3 regions of the Comamonas odontotermitis genome follow, and region 2 is predicted to be linked to each of the others. Evidence: predicted binding sites of a transcription regulator. Region 2 holds the regulator's gene; each other region holds the start of a gene.
What was found. Region 2 encodes sigma-54, which starts transcription at its own class of promoters, with help from an activator protein. Its sites were predicted from a motif close to TGGCANGNAANCTGCTTT; they were not measured.
Positions count from the first base shown of each region.

Region 1 (4,184 bases), on a different replicon from region 2:
AACTAAAAAGAAGACGCCAGATCTCCATGATCTGGCGTCTTTGCATTCATAACTACGGAGCGCAAAATGGAGTACCTCAGTCACCCCGACTTCTGGATCGGGCTGGTCAAAATCATCTGGATCAACATCATTCTCTCGGGCGACAACGCGGTTGTCATTGCCCTTGCAGCACGTTCACTCCCGCCTGAGCAGCAGAAAAAAGCCATCATGTTTGGCTCCGGCGCCGCCGTGGTGTTGCGGATTGTGCTGACTGTGGTGGCCGCCAAGCTGCTGGAGCTGTCCTTCCTGCAGATCGTCGGAGGCTGCCTGCTGCTGTGGATCGGTCTGCAACTGCTGACCAGCAATGAAGACGACGAAGGCGCATCCAAGGGCACCGGCTCGATGATGACCGCCATCCGCACCATCCTGATTGCCGATCTGGTGATGAGCCTGGACAACGTGATTGCTGTGGCCGCAGCGGCTCAGGGCAACATGGTGCTGCTCATCCTGGGCCTGGCCATCTCCATCCCTCTGGTGATCTTTGGCTCCACGCTGATGATCAAGCTGATGGAGCGTTTCCCCGTGATCGTCATCCTGGGCGCAGGCCTGATCGGCTGGGTTGGCGGCGAAACCATCATGAACGACAGACTGCTGCACAGCTATGTCGAGGCCAACCCTGCGCTGCACTACATTGCCGCTGCTGCAGGTGCTGCGCTGGTGGTGGGGCTGGGCCTGTGGCTGCAAAAGCGAGGCGAGGCGAAAGCCGCCTGATCTGCCCTCACCACCATCTTCCAGAAAAGCGCCCGAGGGCGCTTTTTTTGCGCCCGAAACCCACGCGTGAGCGACGATACGTATCGTTTGTTAACAAAACTATCAAGACCGGAAACTCCATTGTGATTTTACGTATAATTACATGGAGGTAAATCAACATGCCACGCTTAATAGTTTCTTTAGATGGAATGGTGGTTCAGGACTATGTGCTCAAAGAGTCCAGAACTACCCTGGGCCGCCGTTCCTCCAACGACATCATCCTCACCGACATGGCTGTCAGTGGGGAGCATGTTGCATTCACCTATGAAAAGAAAATTGGCATCGTGGTGGTGGAAGACCTGGGCAGCACCAACGGCACCCGGGTCAATGGCATCAAGATCCGCCGCCAAGTGCTCCAAAGCGGCGATCTGCTCGATATCGGCAAATGCCGCATCCGCTTTTTGATGAGCTCCATCGCACCAGAGACCGGTTCGCCCAATGGCGGTTTCTATACCGAAGCGCTGTCCGTCCCTGTGCCCCACATGCTGCCCGAGAACGAGTCGCATGAAGAAGGTCCATCCACATCGCCTGCAGCATTTCCCCACCATGAGGAAGCGCCCTATAACGCTGGTGCCCACCTGCGCGCAGTCAAAGGTGCTGATGAAGACGTGATGCTCTCCAAGATCGTGACCGCCGTAGGCCGCCCTGGCATCGCAGTGGTGGCCTTCACGAGGCGCGGCAAGGGCTACGTGGTCTCCAAGGTGGACGGTGCCACCGACGCCAAGCTCAATGGTCGCGCGCTGAGCACTACCGAAGCGGTGGTCAAAGGTGGCGACAAGATTGAGCTGGCGGGCATGGAGTATGAGTTCTTGAGTTGATGATTGATTGTCTGCTCACTCCTTCAATCCTTAGACCAACGGCACCTTCGGGTGCCGTTGTCATTTTGAGGGCGGAAGGTTGATGCTCGCTGGCAGATAGCCTGTAGAGTGACAAAAATGTCGAGGCAGGCGTAATGTGACAAAAATGCCTGTTTGCAACAATCAATTAACAAAAAAGCCGCAATTTTGTCAGCCTCACGCAAGCTGACGCACACCGCCAAAAGTTGGCACGGCGCTTGCACTACTACTCACAAGCCAAGTCGCTGTGATCTGGCTACTAGTTTCAATACAGATTCCATAGAGAGGTTTCAACATGCTGCGTAAGATGCAAAAGGGTTTCACCCTGATCGAACTGATGATCGTTGTGGCGATTATTGGTATTTTGGCTGCTATCGCTCTGCCTGCATACCAAGACTACACCATCCGTACCCGCGTTTCGGAAGGTCTGGTGCTGGCAAGTGCTGCTAAGGGCGCTGTTTCGGAGACTTTTGCAAATACCCCTAGCGGAAAAATCATTGCATATGGTGGCTCGGGTGCTCAAGCTGCTCCAGCTGCTGGTGAAGCAGTATATGGTTACGAATTTACGCCGGGCACCAACGTAGGTAGCATTGCGATTTCTGCAATCGCGAATGTTGCTACTCCAGCTGCTGGTGAAGGTTCGATCACCGTCACTTACACTGCAGGTAGCCAAGTGGCAACTGCTTTGGGCAATGTGCTGGTTCTGGAGCCTGGCAGCGAAACTGTGACGAACACTGCACAGCCTTTGAAGCCTCTTGTCGCTGGCGCTCCTGTGGTATGGGGTTGCGGTACAAAGGCTGGTCCTGAAAAGTACAAGTACCTGCCTGCAAACTGCCGCTTTGCTGCACGATAATTGGTTATTTGGTTAAATAAAAAGAGGAGCGATGCTCCTCTTTTTTTGTCTCTATTTATGTTCAATAACCGTCTCATTGCTGCTTCAAAAGCAGGTGTATGCCATTTCTTCTGTAGTGCTCTAATTGCAGCGGTTATCGCGTATCTCGTCTTTGTTATTTGGTATCCTATTCCTTACCGTGAATTGGCAGGTGGGTTGCATCTTTTCTGGATATTGGTAGGGGTTGATGTGGTATGTGGCCCACTGTTGACTGCGGTGATCTTCAATCCTAAAAAATCTAAAAAAGAGTTAAGAATTGATATCTCTTTGATTGTGATAATTCAATGTGCAGCGCTATGTTATGGGGTTTTTAGCATATACCAAGCAAGACCAGTAGCATTGGTATATGAGGTAGATAGATTTGTTGCAGTCAGTGCAGCGCAAATACACCCACAGGACACCGCTCTTGCACCGAATGAATATAAGGAATTCTCTTTTTTTGACAAGCCAAAATTATTGGCTATTCGATCAGCAAAGAATGGGGAAGAAACGCTGGAAAGCATAGATATGTCCATGAAGGGTGTGGAGCCCAGCGAGAGGCCGAACTGGTGGCAAGCCTACGATATGAGCCGCGATATGGTCAAGACCAGAATGAAGCGCCTGAGTAGCCTGTATGCGAAGGGACAAGACCAAGAAAAACTAACTATCGACAAAGCTGCTGCTTTTTACGGATTTGAAAAGGACAATTCTTACTATTTGCCATTGGTGAGCAAAAGAATGCTTGATGCGTGGAGTGTTGTTTTGAACGGTGACGCTACGATCATTGGATATGTAAGGGTCGATGGGTTTGAGGACTAAAGTGCTAGAGATTCGATGTTTTTATATTTTCCACCGGTTTTCCTAATTAGGGAGATATCTTTAAATATCATTTTTGGATCAACCGCCTTACACATATCATAAATAGTCAATAGCGCAATCTGCACCGCAGTAAGGGCCTCCATCTCCACCCCCGTCTGCCCCACCGTCTCCGTCCGCGCCTCGCAGCGGACAGCATTTTTCTCCGGCAGCACTTCAAAATCCACTGACACCTTGGTCAGTGCAATTGGGTGGCACAGAGGGATCAGATCGCTGGTTTTCTTGGCGGCCATGATGCCAGCGAGGCGTGCCACGCCCAGAACGTCGCCTTTCTTGGCGGTGCCAGCCTGGATGATGGCCAGGGTTTCTGGCTGCATGGTGATGTAGCCTTCTGCAATGGCAATACGGTGGGTGGCAGGTTTGGCGCCTACGTCTACCATATGGGCTTGGCCCTGGGCGTCGAAGTGGGTGAGTTCATTCATGGCGTGTGCTTTCAATCTCAATCGCTGGTATCTCTTGTCTCTGCGCAGCATGTGCAACTTGTGCGAGGGTGCTTCATCATACGTGTTAGCGTTGTCGTTGCCTGCATGGAGATTGCGACAGGCAATGCCTTGACTCCGCCCTGGGCGTCATATCTTTTGCTACACGGAATTTTGATGAAAAAATGGCTGTTTGCGCGTACGGGATGTGCGCTGTTAGCTACTAATTTGATAGTTTCAGCTGCGCTGGCTCCTATGGCGACCCACGCCCAGGGGAGTTTGCCAGCCATGGGCGAAGGCGCCGAGATGACGACCAGCGAGGAGCGGCGTCTGGGTGACGATATTGCACGCGAGATTTACCGCGATCCGCAGTTCATCGACGACCCGATTCTG
Region 1 covers NZ_CP083451.1:4,277,075-4,281,258, reverse strand. The annotation lists gene LAD35_RS19615 (TerC family protein) at 67-750, shown strand; gene LAD35_RS19610 (FHA domain-containing protein) at 909-1,607, shown strand; gene LAD35_RS19605 (pilin) at 1,921-2,478, shown strand; gene tfpZ (TfpX/TfpZ family type IV pilin accessory protein) at 2,536-3,315, shown strand; gene moaC (cyclic pyranopterin monophosphate synthase MoaC) at 3,312-3,794, opposite strand; gene LAD35_RS19590 (M48 family metalloprotease) at 4,047-4,184, shown strand, end outside.
Region 1: the regulator sigma-54 is predicted to act here: its motif matches at 1,833-1,850, upstream of LAD35_RS19605 (pilin).

Region 2 (4,184 bases):
CGGACGACAAGGAAAAGCTGCGCCCGAGCACCCAACTCAATGACGGAGCCAAGTGACCGTGGCTGAAACTTCGTCGGGAATCTCGGTCAACGCCAAGGCGGCAGCCAGCGACCATCGCAGCCAGCTCGAAGTGCTGCACCTCGAAAAATCCTATGGCAGCCGCAAGGTCGTCAAGGATGTGTCGCTGTCGGTGCGCAAGGGCGAGGTCGTTGGCCTGCTCGGCCCCAATGGCGCGGGCAAGACCACATCGTTCTACATGATCGTTGGCCTGGTGCGCAGCGATGGCGGTGACATCCGCATCGACGGCCACTCGGTGGCCAACATGCCGATTCACCAGCGCTCGCAGCTGGGCCTGTCGTATCTGCCGCAGGAAGCATCGATCTTCCGCAAGCTCAGCGTGCAGGACAATGTGCGCGCCGTGCTGGAGCTGCAAAAAGGCCCCAATGGCAAGCCATTGCCACGCGATGAGGTGGAGCGCCAGCTGACGGCGCTTTTGCAGGAGCTGCGTGTAGAGCACTTGCGTGAGTCGCCGGCCGTTGCACTCTCCGGCGGCGAGCGTCGCCGTGTCGAGATTGCACGGGCGCTTGCCACGCAGCCCCGTTTCATTCTGCTGGACGAGCCGTTTGCGGGCATTGACCCGATTGCGGTGATCGAGATCCAGCGTATCGTCGCTTTTTTGAGAGACCGTGGCATCGGCGTGCTGATTACTGACCACAACGTGCGCGAAACCCTGGGCATTTGCGACCACGCCTGCATCATCAGTGATGGCAAGGTGCTGGCAGCCGGGACGCCGCAAGAGATTGTGGAAAACGCCGATGTGAGGAGGGTGTACCTGGGTGAGCATTTCCGCATGTGATGCACGCAGACCTGGCTGGCAACGCGTTGTTCGCGCGGTGGCTGGCCGGTCACACAACCGTTTCATAGCAAGCGCATACATTGCCATGCAAGGGGGCTCGCTATGATGCCCTCGCTGTCACTGCGCGTCTCGCAGAACCTCACGCTCACGCCGCAGCTGCAGCAGTCCATCCGGCTGCTGCAACTGTCCACCCAGGAGCTGTCGCAGGAAGTGGAGCAGATGCTCGACGAAAACCCGTTCCTGGAGCGGGATGCGGACGAGGCTGCTGCGGAGCCGGACGCTGCAGCGGCACCTGCCGATGTGCCGGGCGCCAGCGCGGACGCAGGCGATGATCGCGCAGAAAATGCTCCTGAAAAAGTAGCTTCTTCTGCAGATTCAGCAAGCACTGAATCTGATTTTGAACCAGATTACGCTGGCGGCGAAACCCTGGACTTTGCCGCAGGCAAGGAAACCGGTGCAGACGCCGAAGCGGCTGCGGGCGACTCTGCATCCGACTGGGAAGAATGGGGCGGCGATGTGCCAGCCCGTGCCAGCGCGGCAGATGACGAAGAAGAAACTCCCGCATCGGACCGCAGCTCGGTCCACATCAGCTTGCAGGATGTGCTGCACCGCCAGGCGCTGTCGCTGCGGCTGTGCCCGGAAGACCGCGCTGCGCTGTACTTCCTGATCGAATCGCTGAACGACGACGGCTACCTCGAAGAGACCCTGGCCGAGCTGGCCCAGAGCTTTGGGGACGCCAGTGATCCAGACGCTTATGACGCGCTGCTGCACCACCTGACCGTGGCGCTGCGCCTGCTGCAAAGCCTGGAGCCGGTGGGCGTGGGCGCCCGCACGCTGGCAGAATGCCTGGCCCTGCAGATCAAGGCCCGCCAGCGTCTGCTGGACGACGAAGGCTCCGCCGACCCCGAGGCCGATGCGCTGGCCCTGGAGACTGCGCTGCTCGTGTGCCAGGAATCGCTCGACCTGCTGGCGCGCCGCGATGTGCGCAAGCTCATGCAGCTGACGGGTTGCAGCGAAGCTGCCGTGCGCAGCGCGCTGGCGGTGATTGCAAAGCTGGAGCCACGCCCGGGCCGCCCATATGCAGACGTTGACCGCAACGCCATCATCCCCGACATCATCGTGCGCCCCAGCAACGAGCGCGGCCTGCCTGTGCCGGGTTTCAGCGTGCAGCTCAATGCCGAAGTGATGCCGCGCCTGCGCGTGCAGGAGGTGTACGCCAACGCCCTGCGCAGCCACAAGGGCAGCGAAGGCCATGGTGCACTGCAGCAACGGCTCCAGGAGGCGCGCTGGTTCATCAAGAACATCCAGCAGCGTTTCGACACCATCCTGCGGGTGTCGCAGGCCATTGTGGAGCGGCAGCGCAACTTCTTCGTACATGGTGAGCTTGCCATGCGCCCCATGGTGCTGCGCGAGATCGCCGATGAGCTGGGCCTGCACGAATCCACCATCAGCCGCGTGACCACGGCCAAGTACATGGCAACGCCCCAGGGCACGGTTGAGCTCAAGTACTTCTTTGGCTCGGGCCTGGGCACCGAAACCGGGGGCAGCGCCTCCAGCACGGCGGTGAAGGCGCTGATCAAGCAGCTGCTGGACGAGGAAAACCCGAAAAAGCCGCTGTCCGATGCCAAGATCGCCGATCTGCTGCAGGAGCAGGGCATCGAGTGCGCGCGCCGTACGGTCGCCAAGTACCGCGAAGCCTTGCGTATTCCGGCGGCCAGCCTGCGCAAGACCTTGTAGGTTGCTATTATTTGTGTAGCGTATCGCGCTTGATGGGCGGGTGCCAGGGGCCAGTTTTGCCTTATTTCTTGCCCGCTGCAGCCTTGCGCTTGGCAAACAGCGCGTCATAGCTGGATTCGCGGAACCCCGCCAGCCGCTGGCCGTCTGCCAGCAGCACCGGTACGCCCCGGCCGCCGATCTCTGCAAAAGCGGCCTTGCCGTCTGGCGTGTCGATATCGATTTCACGGTAGGCGATCTGGTTTTTGGCCAGATAGGCGCGCGCGAGCCGACAGTAGCCGCACCATTGCGCCATGTACAGCACGGCCTGGCCATGCTGCACCACCGCCTTCTTCGCGGTCGCCTTGCCTGCGGGTGCCGGTGGCATGCCCGGCACGATGCTGATCGGCAATTGCTCCTGCTGCAGGGCCTGGGCGTTGCCTTCGGCAGGGGGCCGGTCGCTGTAGACCACCTTGCCGTCGGCCCCCACCGTTTTGTACAGCGTCTGCGCACCTGCGAACGGGTAGATTGCAATCAACAACAACGTAAGACAAAAGGAACGCATGGAGTCTCCAGGGAGGCGCTGGGGGCCAAGCCAATCATATAAAAGAAAAAAGCCGCTGGGCGTTTGCGCACCAGTGGCTTTTTGCAGTGATCAAGATTGGGCCCTTCAAGCGGGCCACAGCCACCATACAAACAGCGCTGCCACGGCCAGCATCAGGCCGAACTTGGTGAGTTTGTAGGCGGTTTTGTTCCAGGCCTTGTAGCGGCGGCGCCACTGGCCCATGTAGAACGAGATTTTGAAGATGCGGCTGATGAAGCCGCGCGGGTCGCCCTCGTTGTTGGGGGAGCTGGCGGCAGCGACCACATTCTTGCCCAGCCAGTGGTTGAGCCACTGGGCAAAGCCGTTGGTCATGGGGCGCTCCACATCGCAGAACAGCACGATGCGGTTGCCTTCGCTGCGGTTTTCTGCCCAGTGCATATAGGTCTCGTCGAAGATCACGCCTTCGCCCTCTCGCCAGCTGTACGGCTGGCCATCGACTTCGATCATGCAGCGGTCATCGTTGGGCGCCAGCACGGCCAGATGGTAGCGCAGCGAGCCCGCGTACGGATCGCGGTGCAGGTTGAGCTTGGCGCCGGGTGGCAGCTCGGCAAACATGGCGGCCTTCACATTGGGGATGGCCTTGACCAGCGCCGTGGTCTTGGGGCACAGCTCCATGGCCGAGGGGTGGGCGTCGCCATACCACTTGAGGTAGAAGCGCTTCCAGCCGGTCTTGAAGAAGGAGTTGAAGCCCGCGTCGTCGTTGTTGGCCGCCGCCTTGATCTGCATGTTTTTCTGCAGGTTGATGGCTTCTTCGCGGATCTCGCGCCAGTTGGCCTGCAGCGGTGCCAGCTCGGGGAAGGTGCTGGTGGGCAGGTAGGGTGTGCGTGGCACCTTGCTGAACACCAACATGAAGACGTTGAACGGCGCCGTGAAGGTGGAGTGGTCAAACAGCTGGCGCAGCACCTTGTGCCGCACCTTGCCACGCAGGTGCATGTACAGGCCGCAGCCAAAGAAGAGCAGCACCAGGGCCAGAACAATGATTTTTGCCATAGCCGCCGATTTTACCGAGGG
Region 2 covers NZ_CP083452.1:47,956-52,139, forward strand. The annotation lists gene lptA (lipopolysaccharide transport periplasmic protein LptA) at 1-56, shown strand, start outside; gene lptB (LPS export ABC transporter ATP-binding protein) at 80-856, shown strand; gene rpoN (RNA polymerase factor sigma-54) at 959-2,593, shown strand; gene LAD35_RS20505 (glutaredoxin family protein) at 2,655-3,134, opposite strand; gene LAD35_RS20510 (aspartyl/asparaginyl beta-hydroxylase domain-containing protein) at 3,240-4,163, opposite strand.

Region 3 (4,184 bases), on a different replicon from region 2:
TCTTTCTCCCCCGCCAAGCTTTTCACATCCAGGCAAGGCTTTGAACAGGCTCTATGAGTTGGGCTGTGGCGCAAACTCCGCACGCTGCAGTGGCAGGCTCGTCGGATGAGTAAATGGAGCTGGATTCTGCGGCGATACCAACACCACGAACTGGAAGGTACACAACGCAGCATCGCAGGTGCGAGGTGCCTTGAACATCCGACTGAACAAGGCATGAAGTGCTTTGCTCCGCAGAGTGGCAAGCGTTGGTCTATCGACGCGCTCGAGAGCGCCACGATGTGAGACTGTCGTTTGCTTGCAGTCCGTCGTACTCCAGCCAGCAACACCCAGTCAATATCCGTTAATTCAAAAATGGCATGAATTGTGCATCTTTACAGGTTTGAAATGCTGATAAAGACATGCCCCATGAAAACGCCTCTGCACTATCTGATCGCTGCCCGGCAAAGTGAGATGGCTGCGCTGGAGCAGATCAGCAGTGCCAGCAGCCTTGTGGCGAGCATGTCAGAGCTGGTCCACGCGCTTCAGAAGGAGCGGGGACTCTCGAATATGTATCTGTTCAGTGGTGGAGCGTTTGCGCGTCAAAGCTTGCTGGAGCATGGCCCGCATGTAGACGCGGTCATGGGCAGGGTCTGCCTGGTGCTTGATGAGCTGGGTGAGCGCCTGCCGGGCGCACATGGCGCGCGGCTGTTCAATGCGATCGCCAGTGCGCTTGAGGGCTTTGAAGCGCTACCGTTGCTGCGCCGCCAGCGGGATGCATTGCAGCTGAGCGCCGAGGATTGCACACAGGCGCTGATCCGCATGATTGCCGCCTGCCTGACCGTGGTGTTCGAGGCCGCCGACAGCGCCTGCGATCCCGACATCGCGAAGTTGCTGGTGGCGCTGTTTCATTTCATGCAAGGCAAGGAACTGGCCGGGCAGGAGCGTGCCACTGGAGTCGCAGCGTTTACAGAAGGGATTGGCAACACCGAGCGTCAGCGCCATTGGCTGCACCTGATCGATTCGCAGGAGCGATGTTTTCAGGTGTTTGCCGACTTCGCGAGTCTGGCAGGAAGGGAGCGATGGCAGTTGCAATGCGGGGCCTGCCCCGATATGACGGTGATCGAGCGGCTGCGCCGCATGGGCTGCACGGCCGGGGATGGCGTACCGCTGGAGCAGGGTCTGAGCGCTTCCTGGTTTGAGGCCTGTTCCAGCCGGCTCGATGCCATGCACCAGATTGAGGCGTTTCTGGCCCAGGAGCTGGAGGTTCAATGCCTGCGCAAGCGTGAGCTGGCCAGTGCCGCGCTGAGCCAGCAGCGCCAGTTGCTGGAGAGGCAGCCGCAGACGCGTGCTGAAGCTGCGGAGGCATTTTTGGGGGCAAGACAGCCTGCAGCCACCCTGCCTGCAGAGGGCGCCTATGGGCTGCAACTCGAAAAGAGCATTGTCTCGCTGGTACAGGAGCAATCCATGCGCCTGCAGGATATGCAGGCCGAGATCGACAAGGCACGCGCGACGCTTCAGGAACGCAAGACGATAGAGCGGGCCAAGGGCGTGCTGATGAACTACCGCCAGCTTAGCGAGGGCGACGCCTACAAGCTGATTCGCCAGACGGCCATGAACCAGAACCGGCGCATGCTTGATGTGGCCGATGCCATTCTGGCCACATTGGAACTGCTGCCTGCCAGCACCAATTCATCGCTTTGACAGTCCCGTGATTGCTGCGCTGCACCAAATTTGGGCCAGATCGGCGCTGAAACCAGTCTTCTCCTCTGAGAAAGCGCTGGCATGGTTTGTGCATGACTGTTGCTGTACAGCAGACCAAAGGCGGTCGCGCTGAAAGCGTAACTACGAGCGACCTGGGACAACGGCGTCCTTTTCTCCTCTCACCCGAGGAGGGAAGGGCGCCTTTTGTTTTCTGGATCGCCTTCACCACGATTCTTGATGGAGTTTTCTCATGAGCCAACGCCTTGCTTTGTCGATGAATTCCAAGCTGGAGCCCGCATCCATTGGCGGCCGACGTGATTTCCTGCGTGCGGCTGGCGGTGCAGCGCTGTATGGTGCACTGGGTCACCATGGCGCCTGGGCTGCGGGCTCCGACGCCCCGGAGAAGAAAGAGGTCAAGATAGGCTTTATCCCGCTGACCGATTGCGCCAGCGTGGTCATGGCCTCGGTGCTGGGGCTGGATCAGAAATACGGCGTGAAGATCATTCCCAGCAAGGAAGCGAGCTGGGCTGGCGTGCGCGACAAGCTGGTCAATGGCGAACTGGATTTTTCCCATGTGCTCTATGGTCTGGTCTATGGCCTGCAACTGGGCGTGGGTGGCCCCAAGAAGGACATGGCCGTGCTCATGCATCTCAACAACAACGGGCAGGCGATTTCCCTGTCCAAGGCCCTGGCAGACAAGGGCGCGGTAGATGGGCCCAGCCTGGCCAAGGTGATGGGCAAGGAAAAGCGCGAATACACGTTTGCCGGCACCTTTCCTACCGGCACCCACGCCATGTGGATGCATTACTGGCTGGCGGCGGCGGGCATCAATCCTTTGTCCGAAGCCAAGCTGATCACTGTGCCGCCGCCCCAGATGGTGGCCAATATGCGCGTGGGCAACATGGATGGCTTCTGCGTGGGTGAGCCCTGGAACCACCGCGCCATCATGGATGGCATTGGCATCACGGCCAACACCACGCAAGACATCTGGAAGGACCACCCCGAGAAAGTGCTGGGCACCACGGGCGAGTTCGCGCAGAAGAACCCCAATACCTGCCGTGCCGTAATGATGGCGATTCTGGAGGCTGGCCGCTGGATTGATGCCAGCCTGCAGAACAAGACCAAGATGGCCGAGATCGTGGCCCAGAAGTCCTACATCAACACCAGTGTTGACGCGATCAACCAGCGCATTCTGGGTCGGTACCAGAACGGTCTGGGCAAGACCTGGGACGACCCCAACCACATGAAGTTCTTCAACGATGGGGCGGTGAATTTTCCCTATCTGTCCGATGGCATGTGGTTCCTGACCCAGCACAAGCGTTGGGGTCTGCTCAAGTCGCATCCCGACTATCTGGCTGTGGCTCGGCAGATCAATCGCATCGACCTGTACCAGCAGGCTGCCAGCCAACTCCAGGTCAGTGTGCCCAAGGAACCGATGCGCAGCAGCAAGCTGATCGATGGCGTGGTCTGGGACGGCAAGAACCCGGCCCAGTACGCAGACAGCTTCAAGATCAAGGCCTGAGGCCGCCACCCCGCCGGAGAGTCACCATGGTCAGTGCCGTATTCCATTCACCGCTCGAATCCGATCCCTCTCACGATTCGCAACTGGCCGCCCAGGCGGCCAATGATGCGCTGCTTGAAGATTCAAAAAAGATAGCTGTTGGCGAAGAGCACATAAGGTCTGATGTGAAAAAAGATACCAAACCCAGAGCGCAAGCCTCGGCTTCGGCCATTGTGGCGCCCAGCCCGTTACGCCAATGGACAGAGCCACTGTTTGCGCGGATCTTGCCTCCGGTGCTGGGGCTGGCGCTGCTGGTCGGGCTGTGGTCTCTGGTTTCCAGCAGCACCGGCAAGAGCATCCCTTCCCCGGCGGAGACCTGGGAGCAGGCTGTGCAGGTGTTCAGGGACCCGTTCTACCGCAGCGGCCCCAATGACCAGGGTGTGGGCTGGAACGTGCTGTCCTCGTTGCAGCGCGTGGCTCTCGGCTTCGGCCTGGCCGCGCTGGCGGGCATTCCGCTGGGCTTTTTGATCGGGCGCTTCAGTTTTCTCTCGCGCATGTTCAATCCCCTGATCAGCCTGCTGCGTCCGGTCTCGCCGCTGGCCTGGCTGCCGATCGGCTTGCTTGTGTTCAAGGGCGCCAATCCGGCGGCCATCTGGACCATCTTCATCTGCTCGATCTGGCCCATGGTCATCAATACCGCTGTGGGTGTGCAACGTGTGCCCCAGGACTATATGAATGTGGCCCGGGTGCTGAACCTGTCGGAATGGAAGATCGCCACCACCATTCTGTTTCCAGCCGTGCTTCCTTATATGTTGACGGGTGTTCGTCTAGCCGTAGGCACGGCCTGGCTGGTGATCGTGGCCGCCGAGATGCTGACCGGCGGTGTGGGCATAGGCTTCTGGGTCTGGGACGAGTGGAACAACCTCAACGTCAAGAACATCATCATTGCCATCTTTGTGATCGGCATCGTGGGCCTGGTGCTGGAGTGGGCACTGGTCAAGCT
Region 3 covers NZ_CP083451.1:2,581,416-2,585,599, reverse strand. The annotation lists gene LAD35_RS12045 (nitrate regulatory protein) at 406-1,680, shown strand; gene LAD35_RS12040 (CmpA/NrtA family ABC transporter substrate-binding protein) at 1,931-3,202, shown strand; gene ntrB (nitrate ABC transporter permease) at 3,229-4,184, shown strand, end outside.
Region 3: the regulator sigma-54 is predicted to act here: its motif matches at 1,758-1,775, upstream of LAD35_RS12040 (CmpA/NrtA family ABC transporter substrate-binding protein).